3 regions of the Actinopolyspora sabaoui genome follow, and region 1 is predicted to be linked to each of the others. Evidence: riboswitches for the same ligand, from Rfam matches in the RefSeq annotation. Region 1 holds a riboswitch; each other region holds the start of a gene.
The links. Region 1 has a riboswitch for cobalamin ahead of metE (5-methyltetrahydropteroyltriglutamate--homocysteine S-methyltransferase). Riboswitches for the same ligand answer to the same signal wherever they lie in the genome.

Region 1 (4,973 bases):
GCGTCGGTTACGCCCGCCGTGGCCAGGCGGAACGAGCGCACCGCCCACTCCAGGTACTGCCCGTGCTGTTCCGAACGCAGCGGCAGCAGCTCCCGCAGCGCGGGCTCATCGACCTGCACCACACCGATACCGGCCGATTCGAGGTCGCTCACCTCGTCCCGGATCGCCAACGCCACCTGGTTGGCCGTATCACCGAGCGGCTGGTCGTCGCGGACGAACGACCAGGCCAGGATGGTCACCGGGCCGGTGAGCATGCCCTTGACCGGCTTGCTGGTCATGCTCTGGGCCTTCTTGGCCCACTCGACGGTGATGGGCTCGGGCCGCGAGACGTCGCCGAACAGGATCGGCGGGCGCACGCAGCGCGAACCGTAGGACTGCACCCAGCCGTTCAGCGTGCTCACGAAGCCGTTCATGTACTCCGAGAAGTACTGCACCATGTCGTTGCGCTCCGGCTCGCCGTGCACGAGCACGTCGAGTCCGAGGTCCTCCTGCATGGTGATCACACGCTGGATCTCGTCGGCCATCCTGGTGTTGTAGGTGGCCTCGTCGATCCTGCCGTCCCGGAGCTGGGCACGCGCCTTGCGGACGTCCGTGGTCTGCGGGAACGAACCGATCGTGGTGGTCGGCAGCGGCGGCAGTCCGAGAGCCCGCTGCTGCTCCGCACGCCGCTTGGCGTACTCACCGCGTTCGGCGTCCCGTGGACGCAGCTTCGAGGTGCGGTCACGCACCGTCTTGGCGCGCAGCCGGGCCGCGTTTCGCCGGTCCTCGATCGGAGCGCGGGCCCTGTCCAGCTGCGTGCGCACCGCGTCCCGCCCCTCGTGCAGGGCGCGGTCGAGCAGCACGACCTCCTCGACCTTCTGCCGCGCGAACGCCAACCAGGACTTGACCTGCGGGTCGATGTCCTTCTCGGCCTCGACGTCGTAGGGGACGTGCAGCAGCGAGCACGAGGTGCCCACCGAGACCTCACCGGCGAGCCCGAGCAGCGTCGCCGCCTTGGACAGCGCGTCGTCGAGGTCGGTCCGCCAGATGTTGCGACCCTCCACCAGACCGGCCACCAGCGTCTTGTTCCGCAGACCGGTCAGTCCGGACAGCACCTCCATCGTGGTCGAGCCGGCCACGAGGTCGACCCCGACCGCCTCGATCGGCGAGGAGGCCAGCACGCCGAGGGCCTCGCCGGGATCACCGAAGTAGGTGGGCACGAACAGCTTCGGCCGCGCGGTGAGCTCACCGAGCTTGCGGTAGGCCCCGCGCAGCTTCTCCAGTTCCGCCGGCTGGCGGTCGGCCGCGAACGCGGGCTCGTCCAGCTGCACCCATTCCACACCGGCGCGGTGGAGCTCACCCAGCAGCTCGGTGTAGACCTCCAGCAGATCGTCCAACCGGTGCAGCGGCGTGAAGGAGGACGGTGCCCCCTCGGCGCTCTTGGACAGCAGCAGGAAGGTCAGCGGCCCCACCAGCACGGGGCGGGTGGTTATCCCGAGTTCCCCGGCTTCCCGGAACCGCTTCACGGGGGTGCGGTCGGCGAGGCTGAACTCGGTGTTCGGGCCGATCTCGGGAACGAGGTAGTGGTAGTTGGTGTCGAACCACTTCGTCATCTCCAGCGGCGGGGTGGATTCCACGCCGCGCGCCATGGCGAAGTAGGTGTCCAACGAGTCCAGCCCCAGCTCGCGGTAGCGCTCCGGCACGGCGCCGAAGGTCACCGCGGTGTCCAGGACCTGGTCGTAATAGGAGAACGTGTTGCTGGGAACGGATCCCAGACCCGCCGCGTGCAGTTCCCGCCAGCTCTGGGTACGCAGCGTGCGGGCCGTCTCGCGCAGCTGTTCCCTGCCGCTCTTGCCCGCCCAGTAGCTCTCCAGCGCCCGCTTGAGTTCCCGCTGCGGGCCGATACGGGGGTATCCGAGTACGGTGGATCCGATTTCGCTGGTCAAAGCTCTCTCCTCGCGAGCTCGACGACATGGTCGACCGAGCACCTCGAGGAATGAGGGCACACGTGTCCACGGTCGCGTGGGAGCTCGCGACGTGACCGCCCTGCCGACCTTCCCTCGAGGTCCCGGACTCGCGCACCGCTCGCGGTACGCACCGACGGCAGGTCTTCGGACTCGCGGGCACCACCGGCTTCAGCCGGTTCTCCTACTGGTCGTCGGCTTCCCGGACCTCGGGTCCAGTGCCGTGTTCCGCTCGCGATCCCGGTCGGGGAGCGCGGCGGTGACGACGTTCGTTCCCACTCACCGCTGCGGGGCAGTTCCGGATTCGCACCGGATTCCCTCTTGCCTCAGCGGCGGGACCGTTCGCCCTCGCCGCTGAACCATCGGCGCTCGTATGGTTGCGCTCGCCGTCCGGTTTGGCAAGCCCCACCCGCCTTTCACGGCGGTTGATCGGCACGCTCGTACCGCCGCTCGGCTGCCGTTTCGCCGTTCGATGTAGCAGCGGTCACACCGCGTCCCGCCGCGTGGCGAACTTGCCAACGTCGGTGACAGCGCGAAAGTATGAGGCGCATGGCCGGTGAACTGCTGCCCGCGACCCGACGCGCCCTGCTGCGCCGACTGGCACTGGAACAGTCGGGCAACCGTGTGCCCTCGATTATCGCCGGACTGGTGCGTGACGGTGAGACGATCTGGGTGGATTCTCGTGGGCGGGTGGACGATCGGCGGCCCGACTCCGATACGCAGTACCGCATCGGGTCCATCACCAAGACCTTCGTGGCGGTGCTGGTGATGCGACTGCGCGACGAGGGGCTGCTGTCGTTGGCCGACCGGTTCGGTGACCACGTGCCGGGCACGGCGGTCGACGACCGGCAGATCTGGCAGCTGCTCGCGCACTGCAGTGGGCTCAGCTCCGAGCCTGCCGGGCAGTGGTGGGAACGGACAAAGGGCGAGTCCGCCGAGGACTTCCTCGCGGGCGTGGACAGCGCCCAGCTGCGTCCCGAACCGCAGCACGTGTTCCACTACTCCAACACCGCGTTCGGGCTGCTGGGGCAGTTGGTTGAGCGAGTACGCGGCAACGAGTTCATGTCGGTGGTCCGCGAGGAGATCCTGGAACCGCTCGGGATGCGCCGCACCACCGAGAGCCCCGTCCCGCCGTACGCCCCCGGGCTGGCGGTGCACCCCTGGGCCGACGTGTTGCAATCCGAACCGTTCGAGGACGCGGTCGCGATGGCCCCGGCCGGTCAGCTCTGGTCCACGGTGGATGACATGATCCGCTGGTTGCGCTTCCTGACCGGTGAGACCGGGGAGGTGCTGCACCCCGACACGCTCGACGAGATGCGCAAACCGGCCAGTGTGGACGACGGGCCGCAGTGGACCAGGGGAGCCGGGCTGGGGCTGCAACTGGCACGGCACAACGGTCGTGCGCTCGTGGGTCACAGTGGTTCCATGCCGGGCTTTCTGGCCAACATGCTGGCCGACCCGGCCGAGTCCACCGGTGTGATCTTTCTCGCCAACACGACCGCCGGAGCGAACGGCGCACTCGCGGTCGATCTGCTCGAGATCCTCGCCGAGCACGAACCCCGCATCCCGCCGGAGTGGGTTCCCGAGGGTGGGGTCTCCGAGGAGCTGCTGGAGCTGACCGGCCTGTGGTACTGGGGGCCGGTCCCGCAGCTGCTCCGAGTGTTGCCCGACGGGGTGCTCGATCTCGCTGCCTGGCAGGGGCCGGGTCGGCCATCACGATTCCGGCCGGACGGACCGGACAACTGGATCGGACTGGACGGGTACCACCGCGGGGAACGACTGCGCGTGGTGCGCGCCGCGGACGGCACAGCCACGCATCTGGATCTCAACACCTTCGTCTTCACCAGAAGGCCCTACGATCCGTCGGCCCCCGTTCCGGGCGGAACATTGCCCTGGGAGTGAGAACTCGGTGCGAGTTTCCGCGTGACTTCGTCGCGCCCTGCGTCCAGGGAAGCCCCCTGCTGCGAAGCACGAGCCTGCGTGTGATCGCGCGTCGGCCGATCCCGACATTCGGGAGTCCCGCCCCGGGGATCCGCCCCGGTTCCTCGACGGACCGCTGGCGGAGACGGTTGTCCGGCATCCGGTGGCGGGAGTCCAGGCCACGGGAGCCCGTTCCTTGAGACGTCGCTTCGCGGTGTGCCGGACCGTGCGTCGTCCTTCGCGGACGATCTACGCTGTGTGAGCGCTCTCGGAGAAACTCGTGTTCGCCGGTGTCCGCTGTGTGCAGCGTGCGTCCTCGGCTTCTTTGCCTGCTGCCGTGCGTATCGGACGATCGCTGCTGGTACTCCGTCCGAGGGAGAACCTGCCGTCTCGCATGTGTTGACCGTCACCCGATCGTGTCGTACGTTGTCGAACAACGTTCGGTATTCCGGACATGCGATTGGAGAGCCAACTCGCGGACGGCGACAGGATCGGACGACAATGCACACTCTGGCCGATGGGCTACGGCTGTCCATGAACTGGATGGACAGCCTCATTCTTGTCATTTACTTCGTGGTCGTGCTAGGTATCGCGTTCGCCGCGAAACGAAGCGTCCACTCCACGCTCGACTTCTTTCTGTCCGGGCGTTCACTACCCGCGTGGGTGACGGGACTGGCGTTCGTCTCGGCGAATCTGGGAGCCACCGAGATTCTCGGCATGGCCGCCAACGGCGCGCAGTACGGCGCCTACACCGTGCACTGGTATCTGATCGGCGCGATTCCGGCCATGGTTTTCCTCGGCCTGGTCATGATGCCGTTCTACTACAACTCGAAGGTGCGCAGTGTTCCCGAATTCCTGCTGCGGCGGTTCAGCAGTTCCTCCCATCTGCTGAGCGCGGTCATATTCGCGGTGGCCTCTGTCCTGATAGCCGGTGTGAATCTCTACGCACTGGCCATCGTGCTGCGGGCACTGCTCGGCTGGCCGATCCCACTGTCCATCGTCATAGCCGGTGTGTTCGTGCTGATCTACATCACCGTCGGTGGACTCACCTCGGCCATCTACAACGAGGTACTGCAGTTCTTCGTCATCGTGGCGGCGCTGGTGCCGCTG
Region 2 (4,973 bases), on a different contig from region 1:
CCGGGGTGTCCAACCCCACGGCGTTGCCGACCCTGGCGTGTTTGGTGGGGTAGGCCGAGAGCATCAACGCCAGGCGCCTGCGTTCGGCGGGGATGTGTCCCAGCCTCCCGTGCCGGACCGCGATTCCGGCTACGCGCGCCGCGCGCTCGCTGTCGGCGACGTAGACCGGCAGTCCTTCGGAATCGTTCTCCTTGAACGAGAACGGTACCGTTATCAGCCTGCCGTCGAACTCCGGAACCGCGACCTGGGTGGCCATGTCCAACGGGGACAGTCCCTCGTCGTTCTCCTCCCAGGCGGTGCGGCTGCTGGTCAGGCACAGCCCTTGCAGGATCGGGATGTCCAGTTGCGCGAGTGCGCCGACGTCCCACGCCTCGTCGTCCCCACCGGCGGTGGCCACCGCGGGCTTGCTGCCTCCCGCTGCGAGCACCGTGACCACCAGGGCGTCCGCTCCGCGCAGCGCTTCGAGCAGTTCCGGGTCGGGGGTGCGCAGCGAGGCGCAGAACAGCGGCATCGCTTGTCCGCCCGCGTTCTCGATCGCGTCGCAGAGGGTGTGGGCGAACGCGGTGTTGCCCGCCATGTGGTGCGCCCGGTAGTACAGCACCGCGACAGTGGGGCCCGCCGTCCGCCCGGGTGTGCGCTCCAACCTGCCCCAGGTGGGGGTTTCCTCCGGCGGAGCGAAGCCGTGCCCGGTCAGCAGCACGGTGTCGGAAAGGAAGTGGAACAGCTGGGTCAGGTTCTCCGGCCCACCGTGGGCAAGGTAGGCGTGCGCCTCGGCACACACTCCACCCGGAACGGTCGAGCATTCCATGAGCTCGGCGTCCGGTTGTTGTTCCCCGCCGAGTACGACCACCGGTCGGGGTCCGTTCAGCAGGACGTCGAGCCCTTCTTCCCACGCCCTGCGGCCGCCGAGCAGCCGCACCACGACGAGGTCCACCCCGTCGAGCAGCCCGGGGAGATCGTCCGCACCGACCCGGGCGGGGTTGGCGAGCCGGTAGTCGGCGCCGCTGGCCCGTGCGCTGAGCAGGTCGGTGTCGGAAGTGGACAGCAGCAGGATCATGCGATTGGCTCCTCGGCGTCGAAAACCGGGGGGACCGACCAGGACAGGACGCGCGATGCACGCGCGTTCGAACGGCGCATCAGTAACCTTCCCAGGGGTCCTCGCCCCTTTTCAGTGGTGGCGGTGGTCGGAGTCTCCTGGCTGCCGGATCATCGCTCGCTCCGGTCTTCCCATCTCCACGAGACAGTGACCGTCTACGGAGTTCGCTCCTCGGTGACAGTGGCGGGACCGCGCCGGACTCGCACCGGCTTCCTCCGTGATCCACCGCAGATACGCGCTCCAGTTTCGGGAACGTGCGGATCCCTCGTCAAGCTGCGGGCACACCCCGACCCGCCATCGTGTCGCGGCGCACAGTGGTGCGGCCCGTAGCATCGCCGGAGTGTCCGAGAACTACAGTGCCGACCGCGACAGAGCCGACGCGTGCCCCGGTGCGCTCCGGGTTCATCAGGCCGCGGACGGTGGGCTGGCACGGATCCGAGTCCCCGGTGGTCGACTGGAGGCCCCGCAGCTGCGCGCCCTGACGAAGGCAGCCGTTGAGCTGGGGAACTCCACGGTCGAGCTGACCTCGCGTGCGAATCTGCAGCTGCGCGGGGTCGAAGCTCCCGAGGACTTGGGACGGCTGTTGGCCGAGGTCGGTCTGCTGCCCTCGCTGACCCACGAGCGGGTGCGCAACATCATCGCCGCCCCTTACGCGGGACTCGACGGTCGTGGCCGACTGCACTCGGTGCGGTGGCTCGCCGCGGAACTCGACGCGCTGCTGTGCGCAGAGCCCGCGCTGGCCGAACTGTCCGGCAGGTTCCTGTTCACCGTCGACGACGGGAGCGGTGATCTGGCGCGGTTGCGTGCTGATGTGGGATTGCTGCCGGTGTCCTCCGACAGCGTCGCCGTGCTGCTGGCGGGGAGCGATTCGGGAGTGCGCGTCCCGCCCGGCGCGGCGCCCGCCGCCGCGGTCACGGCCGCGTGCGAGTTCCTCGCCGTACGGGAACGGCATGGGGCCTCGGCGTGGCGAGTGGCCGAGTTGGACACGCTGGATGAGTTGACCGACGCGCTTCGTGCTCGTGTGGGGCGGTGGCCGGAATCCGTTGCCGATGTCACATCCCGGTCGTCCGTCTCGTTCACCGAGTGGATGAATTCCCAGGAAAGACCTGCTGTCGGTGAGCTGGCTCGCTCCGAGGGGCGGGCAGCCCTGGGCGTGGGAGCGCCGCTGGGGCGCTTGTCCCCGGCGCAGCTGCGTTGCATCATACGAGCGGCCGAAGCCGCGTCGGGTACGGTCCGATTGACGCCCTGGCGGACGGTGGTCGTCCCCGGCGTCGCCGAAGAGGAGTGTTCGACGTGGCTCTCCGCGCTGCACTCGTGCGGTCTGATCGTCGAAACAGCCTCGCCGTTCAACGGCGCGACCGCCTGTGCGGGGGAACCCGGATGCGCCAAGTCCCTGGCAGACGTCCACCGGGACGCCGCGCGTGGGCTGGCCTATGTCGAGGCGGCGGACGCCGGCGACACCGACACCGGTGTCCTGCCGGTGCACTGGGCCGGTTGCTCGCGCCGCTGCGGGCTTCCGCGTGGTCCGGTGGTGGAAGTACTGGCGAGTCCCTCCGGGTACCGGGTCAGCTCAACCACAGCCGCCGGGACCGAGACATGGGCCACAGAGGCGGGGACGGACGAGGTGGCCGAGGCCGTCCGGCGAGCCCGGCACGTCGGGGCGAGCACCGTCGAGCCCGGGAACGGACACGAGGACAACCAGCAGGAAACGGGTGACGAGGACAACCGGTGATCGAATACATCCGGGACGGCAAGGAGATCTACCGGCGCTCCTTCGCGACGATCCGCGCCGAAGCCGGTCTCGACGAGCTGCCGTCGGACGTCGCCGGTGTGGCCGTGCGCATGATCCACGCCTGTGGCATGGTCGACCTCGTCGACGATCTCGCCTTCTCGCCCGGAGTGGTAGGTGCCGCGCGCGAGGCGCTGGCCGCCGGTGCTCCGGTGTTGTGCGACGCGGAAATGGTGGCCGCGGGGGTGACGCGCCGCAGGCTGCCCGCCGCCAACGAGATCCTGTGCACCCTGTCCGACCCGCGGGTCCCGGGACTCGCCCGTCAGCTGGAAACCACCCGTAGCGCGGCAGCCATGGAGCTGTGGCGCGGCAGGCTCGACGGAGCCGTGGTCGCGATCGGCAACGCGCCCACCTGCCTGTTCCGATTGCTGGAGCTGATCGAGGAGGGCGCGGGAAAGCCGGCGGCGGTACTGGGAATTCCCGTCGGGTTCATCGGCGCGGTGGAGTCAAAACAGGCGCTGGAGGAGCACCCCGGCTGCCCCGAGTACCTGGTGGTGCACGGCAGGCGCGGCGGTAGTGCGATGACGGTCGCCGCCATCAACGCGATCGCGAGCGAGGAAGAGTGAGCAGCCAACACAGCAACGACCCCGTGCCCGGCCGACTGTTCGGGGTGGGGCTGGGGCCCGGCGATCCGGAACTGGTCACGGTCAAGGCGGCACGTCTGATCGGTGAGGCCGACGTGGTCGCCTATCACAGCGCCAGGCACGGCAACAGCATCGCCCGCTCGGTCGCCGAGCCCTATCTGCGTGGTGACCAGATCGAGGAGCCCCTGGTGTATCCCGTCACCACCGAGACCACCGATCATCCAGGGGGTTATCAGGGCGCGATCGACGAGTTCTACACCGAGATCGCGGGCAGGCTGGCCGCTCACCTCGCCGCGGGCCGCGACGTCGCGCTGCTGGGGGAAGGGGACCCGTTCTTCTACGGTTCCTACATGCACATGCACAAACGGCTCTCGGGTCGGTTCGAGACCGAGGTCGTGCCGGGCGTCAATTCGGTCAGCGCCGCTTCGGCCGAACTGGGACGTCCCCTCGCCGAACGTGACGAGGTCCTCACGGTGCTGCCCGGCACCTTGGAGCCGGGCGCCCTGGCCGAGCGGCTGCGGGACACCGACGCCGCCGCTGTGCTCAAACTGGGACGGACCTTCGAGGGGGTACGGGAGGCCTTCGAAAAGGCAGGCTGCCTCGACAGTGCCTACTACGTGGAGCGCGCCAGCACACGTCGCCAACGAGTCGAGAAGCTCGGCGACGTCGATCCCGAAAGCGTGCCCTACTTCTCACTGGCGCTGCTGCCCAGTCCGGTGGGGGAGACCACCGGCACCACCGCGGCCAGCGAGGAATCCCACGACGGCACCGGTTCGCGTTCGGGTGGCCTGAGCGTGGTCGGGCTGGGGCCCGCGGGGTGGGAGTGGACGACTCCCGAGGCGCAGGCGGCGCTCGGCGCCGCCGACGATCTCGTCGGCTACGGTCCCTACCTCGACCGAATTCCCACCAATCCGCGGCAACGCAAGCACCCCTCGGACAATCGGGTCGAAGCCGAGCGGGCCGCGGCGGCGCTGGAACTCGCCGCCACCGGGCGCGAGGTAGTCGTGGTCTCTTCCGGCGACCCAGGGGTCTTCGCGATGGCGAGCGCGGTACTGGAAGCGGCTACTGATCCGGCCTACGAGCACGTGAACGTCCGCGTGCTCCCCGGCCTCACCGCCGCGCAGGCGGTGGCCAGCCGAGTGGGAGCACCGCTCGGCCACGACTACTGCGTGCTCTCGCTGTCCGATCGCCTCAAGCCGTGGAGCGTCATCGAACAGCGGCTGGAGGCCGCCGCGAGTGCCGATCTCGCCATGGCCGTCTACAACCCTGCCTCCGCGAGCAGGCGTTGGCAGGTCGGCGCGGCCCGCGACACACTGCTTCGGCACCGTGCTCCCGACACTCCGGTGGTGATCGGCAGGGACATCGGAGGCACGGAGGAGGACGTTCGGATCGTCCGGCTCGACGAGCTCGATCCGGAACAGGTCGACATGCGGTGTCTGTTGCTGGTCGGCTCCTCCACCAGCAGGATCGTCGAGCGCTCGGACGGTACGACCGTGTTCACGCC
Region 3 (4,973 bases), on a different contig from region 1:
GATTCGGTGTGCCGCTGCCGAGACGCTCTTCCCTGAGATCGTGGACGTGACGTTTGTCCGTCCCCCTCCACTGTCCTCTTTCGTCGCTTCCTTGTCGAACATCGCGACGTGGACAGTCCCGTGCCGATCACGACCAGTGCGCCCAGTGGCCGACCGAGCCCCGGCGCCCCCACCGATCCGCGCTCCGTGTCGTCTCGGGCAGGCGGTAGTGCGGTGCGAGCCGCAGCACCAGTTCGCACGCCGCATCGAGGGTGAAGCGGTGGCCGATCGAGACGAACACCGGCTTCACGCCTCGTTGCGTCCGCAGCGCCCGGCCGACGATCTCCTCGTCGAACCGGATCGGTGACCAATCGCCGCGCTGTTCGTCCGGCGGCTCGTAGTGGCCCATCGCGGTCTTGGCGACGCCGATACTGGGGAGCTCGGTCAGCACGCCGAGGTGGCAGGCCACTCCGAAGCGGCGGGGATGGGCCAGCCCCTGGCCGTCGCAGACGAGCACGTCCGGCTCGCTCGACAGCCGGGTCAGCGCCTCCAGCAGCGGCGGCGCCTCGCGGAATGCGAACAGCCCCGACACGTAGGGAAACTCCGGCTCGCCGCGCACCACCACGCTGTCGGTCACGGCCAGCGAGGCCACGTCGAGCACCGTCACCGCCGCCACGAGCTCGTCGGTCTCCTCGCGGTAGGCCACATCCAACCCTGCCGCCGTGCGCACGACCTCGGGTTCACCGTCGAAACGCACCAGGGGCCGCAGCCGCTGCTGCACAGCGACGGCTTCCTGCTCCGTCATGGGCCACGGATGCGGATCACGGACGCCAATCACCGCCCCATTGTCCGACACACCAGGAACATTACGAGCGACCGCATCGTCCAAGGCGGCTGCATCAGCATCTACTACGGCCGATCTTGCACAAAACTCGCTGTCCGTATTCTCTCGTGCTCGAAGCGATATCATCGTGCGCCGTGTCAGTGGTGATCACGCTGCGGTGAGCCGCGGATCGCCGGAAGTTGGAGCGGAGGTTGATGTTGTCTCCTGGTTCGAGAGCACCTATGCCTCGTACGCCCAGCTGGGCGGGCAAGTTGCCCAAGGTCGAGGTGTATGTCGACGAAACCGGGGACCGTGGATTCGGTAAAGATTCCTCCACGTTCTTCGCGATGACCGCTCTGATGATTCCGGCGGAGAGCGTCTCCTACGCGAGGGCGGTCGCTGCCGGGCTGCGATACGAGATCGGAACTTCACGCCCGCTGCACTGGGTCGAGCACTTTAAGCCCAAGCGGGCGGACCGTCGCCAGCTCGCTACGAGTATGCTCGCCAGCATCCCGGACGCGAAAACGATTCACGTCATTACTCACAAGGCTACGGTCCAGTTCAATGAAGCTCTACGGAGCGACAATGAGAAGTTCTACAACTACACGACACGCTTGTTGTTGGAACGTATCGCGCTGGCAGCTCATGGGTGGCACGGCGGAGCGCGACTGGCGATCCTGCGGTTGGGGTCAGTCAGGCATATGGATCACGACGGAACGGTTAGTTATCTGAATCTGGTTCAAAACATTCCCTCTCCGGTGCATACGCCCTGGGAACACATTCGATGGCCACCGAGCTGGCACGGAACGAGTGAGTATGACGGCCTCCAGCTGGCCGATTTGCACGCGGGCATCCTGTCGGTGGCACTTCGTGGAGCTCCCGACGATGTCCGAGCCGCCCAGCTGCTGATCGAGTGCGGCCACCAGTTGCACCGAGCAAAGGGCAAGCTGCTCAACTACGGAATGAAGATCATCGGCGAGAACGACTTCGTCACCAATCGGTCCTGGTGGCCGAGCCTGCTCGAGAGCACATGACGCGTCCGGACAAAACGGAGCCCCTCAGTGGGCTCGAGGGGCCACAACCGCCTGCGGCGGAGGGATCCGGTTTCCCGGTTCCGGCTCATCCTCGCAACCCCTGAAGGGCTCCGGTTCATTGTCTCACTCGCCAACGACGTTGGCCCTTCCATTATGTCTCACTGTGCGTCAGAGTCAACACTCTTCGGTACCGGCAGGTGAACTACACCTGACAGGGGGAGAGCTGATTGGCTCTCATCCGCTCGGAGCGAGCAGCATTCACCCGGGGTTGGGGGCACTGCGTCTGATTCGGATGACCAACCCATTTCCGGACGATTGGGAACATCGACAACAGGGTGCACCGAGCGAGGTCCTCGTCGCCCGCCGACACGCGCCCAGCGGTTACCCGGAGAGCCCCGCACCGGATCTCCGGGCGTCGAAGCGGCTGTGAGTAGCGTCTCCTGTTGCGGCTGTGTTCGGGCGACGACGTTGCGCCGCCCACACCGAGCGCAGCCACACTCGCCGGGATTGTTAGGTTCTTCCTCGCCAGTCAACCCGCCCGGGCAGTTCCACCGGGCGGCGCAGGGAATCCGGTGCGAATCCGGAGCTGACGCGCAGCGGTGAGAGGGACGCGCGGAGCAGCGGCCACTGAGACGAGCTCTCGGGAAGGCGCTCCGAGTGGACGATCTCGAGCCCGAAAACCTGCTGGCTGTGGCGTCGCCCGACGCGACGCACGGAAACCGCCCGCACGGCTCTCGCGCATGGAGCCCCGACGGAGAAGGACTCATGAAGAGATCGTCCCGTGTCTTATCCCTGACCTGCCTTATTCCGCTCGGGCTCGGAGTGTTGACCGCCTGCGGCGGCAGCGGTTCGGAAACCTCCGCCCAGGACAGCGCCGCGGGCTATCCCAAGACCATCGAGAACTGCGGCGGGGAGATCACCGTCGAGGCCCCGCCGGAACGCACGGTCTCGCTGAACCAGGGCTCGACCGAGATCCTGCTCTCGCTCGGCCTCGCCGACCGCATGGTCGGCACCGCCACCTGGACCGACCCGGTCCTGAAGAGTCTGCGGGAAGCCAACTCCAAGGTTCCCAGGCTCGCCGACAACGCTCCCTCCTACGAGCGGGTGCTGGCCGAGGAACCGGATTTCGTCTCCGCCTCCTTCGAGAGCACCTTCCAGGAGGTGTCCTCCCGGGACGACTTCGCCAAGATGGGCGTGCCCACCTATCTCTCCCCGGCGGACTGCGTCAAGAACAACGAGGGCGACGGCGACGGCGCACGCAGCAAACCACTCGAGATGAGCACCATCTACCGGGAGATCGAGGAGCTCGCGCGGGTCTTCGACGTCGAAAAGCGCGGTGACCAGCTGGTCGAGGAGCTGCGCGGCAGGATGGACAAGGCCTCCTCCGACATCGACGCCTCCGGCGTGAGCATGCTCTACTGGTTCGCCAACAAGGAGTCGCCCTACATGGCGGGCTGCTGCGGCGCCCCCGGCATCATCACCGAGGAGATCGGCGCGAAGAACGTCTTCGACGACACGAAGAAGGAATGGCCCCAGATCAACTGGGAGACCGTGGCCCAGCGCGATCCCGACGTGCTGGTCATCGGCGATCTGACCCGCGAGAGCCAGACCGCGGAGGAAGCCGCCCAGAAGATCGAGTTCCTGGAGAACAACCCGGTCACCAAGCACATGGACGCCGTGCGCAACGACCGCTACATCCGGCTCAGCGGCGCCGCCATGAACCCCTCGATCCGTACCGTCAACGGCGTGGAACGGGTCGCGGCCAAGCTGCGTGAGTTCGGGCTCGTCGAGTGACCGCCCTACTGGCCCGCTCGCGCGGAGGTGCCGCCGCCGTTCTCTGGCTGGCGGGTCTGCTGCTGCTCGCGCTCTCCGTCGCCGTCACCATCACGTTCGGCCCGGCCGACATCGCCGTGACCAACGTGTGGGCGGTCGTGGGCGAGCATCTCGGTCTCGGCGACGCCGGGCTCTCGCTGATCCGCGAGGGGATCATCTGGGATCTCCGACTGCCGCGCACCATGCTGGCGGCGGTGTGCGGTGCCGGGCTCGGACTGTGTGGGGTGGTCATGCAGTCCCTGCTGCGCAACCCGCTGGCCGACCCCTACGTGCTCGGGATCTCCTCCGGGGCCTCCACCGGGGCCGTGCTGGTTGTGGTGCTGGGCATTGGCAGCGGGGTGCTCTCGCTGTCACTCGGCGCGTTCCTCGGATCACTGCTCTCGTTCACGCTGGTGATGGTGCTGAGCCACATCGTCGGCGGCACCGCCGACCGTGTGATCCTCTCCGGCGTCGCGGCCATGCAGCTGTTCTCGGCGCTGACCTCGTTCATCGTGATGTCGGTCGCCGACTCCCGGCAGACGCGCAGCGTGCTGTTCTGGCTGCTCGGCTCGCTGAGTGGAACCGGCTGGTTCGAGGTGTGGTTGTGCCTTGGCGCGCTGCTCGCGGTGCTGGTGGTGTGCACGGCCAAGTCGAGTTCGCTGGACGCGTTCACCTTCGGGCAGGACGCGGCCGCCTCGCTCGGCGTTCCGGTGGCGCGCACCAGGCTGCTGCTGCTCGTGGTGACGGCGCTGCTGACCGCCACGCTGGTCAGTGCCTCGGGAGCCATCGGTTTCGTGGGGCTGGTGCTGCCGCACGCGGCGCGGGCCATCGTCGGCCCCGGCCACCGCAGGTTGTTGCCGACCACCGCGCTGGCGGGGGCGATCTTCCTGGTGTGGATCGACACGATCGCGCGGACCGCGCTGGATCCGCAGGAGATCCCGGTCGGCGTGATGACCTCGCTGGTCGGGGTGCCCGCGTTCGTGGTCATCCTCTACCGCAGCCGCAAGGTGCACTGATGAAGGTGCTCAACCCGCTTTTCGCGGAGCTCGCTTGGCGGAACCTCTCGCGGGCGCTCGCTCCGGGGAGGCCCGACATCGGGTAGTTACTACACCACGTCGGGCCTTCCTCGCGAGCGCACCACGAGAGAACCCGCGGCGGTGTCGGTGGCGAGCTTGGTGTTCGGCGCTGTCGCGCAGGAGAGTGCCGGTGAGATGGACAAGCTCGATGAGCAGCACAACGTGGCGGTAGACCGACAACGAAGGCGGCATCCGACCTGACAAGGCAAGTTCCGTTACGAATCGCAGGGAGCGACGCTCATGAGTCTG

Region 2: another riboswitch for cobalamin. It lies ahead of cobN (cobaltochelatase subunit CobN); the one in region 1 lies ahead of metE (5-methyltetrahydropteroyltriglutamate--homocysteine S-methyltransferase).
Region 3: another riboswitch for cobalamin. It lies ahead of ACOQFL_RS14110 (ABC transporter substrate-binding protein); the one in region 1 lies ahead of metE (5-methyltetrahydropteroyltriglutamate--homocysteine S-methyltransferase).

Annotation. Positions count from the first base shown of each region.
Region 1 covers NZ_JBMIHH010000005.1:132,017-136,989, forward strand. The annotation lists gene metE (5-methyltetrahydropteroyltriglutamate--homocysteine S-methyltransferase) at 1-1,925, opposite strand, end outside; cobalamin riboswitch at 2,065-2,322, opposite strand; gene ACOQFL_RS10635 (serine hydrolase domain-containing protein) at 2,493-3,845, shown strand; gene ACOQFL_RS10640 (sodium:solute symporter family protein) at 4,365-4,973, shown strand, end outside.
Region 2 covers NZ_JBMIHH010000003.1:372,452-377,424, reverse strand. The annotation lists gene cobN (cobaltochelatase subunit CobN) at 1-1,057, opposite strand, end outside; cobalamin riboswitch at 1,188-1,312, opposite strand; gene cobG (precorrin-3B synthase) at 1,437-2,828, shown strand; gene ACOQFL_RS06805 (precorrin-8X methylmutase) at 2,825-3,451, shown strand; gene ACOQFL_RS06800 (precorrin-2 C(20)-methyltransferase) at 3,475-4,973, shown strand, end outside.
Region 3 covers NZ_JBMIHH010000006.1:370,537-375,509, reverse strand. The annotation lists gene ACOQFL_RS14120 (endonuclease V) at 128-817, opposite strand; gene ACOQFL_RS14115 (DUF3800 domain-containing protein) at 1,075-1,836, shown strand; cobalamin riboswitch at 2,346-2,539, shown strand; gene ACOQFL_RS14110 (ABC transporter substrate-binding protein) at 2,602-3,630, shown strand; gene ACOQFL_RS14105 (FecCD family ABC transporter permease) at 3,627-4,664, shown strand; gene ACOQFL_RS14100 (ABC transporter ATP-binding protein) at 4,965-4,973, shown strand, end outside.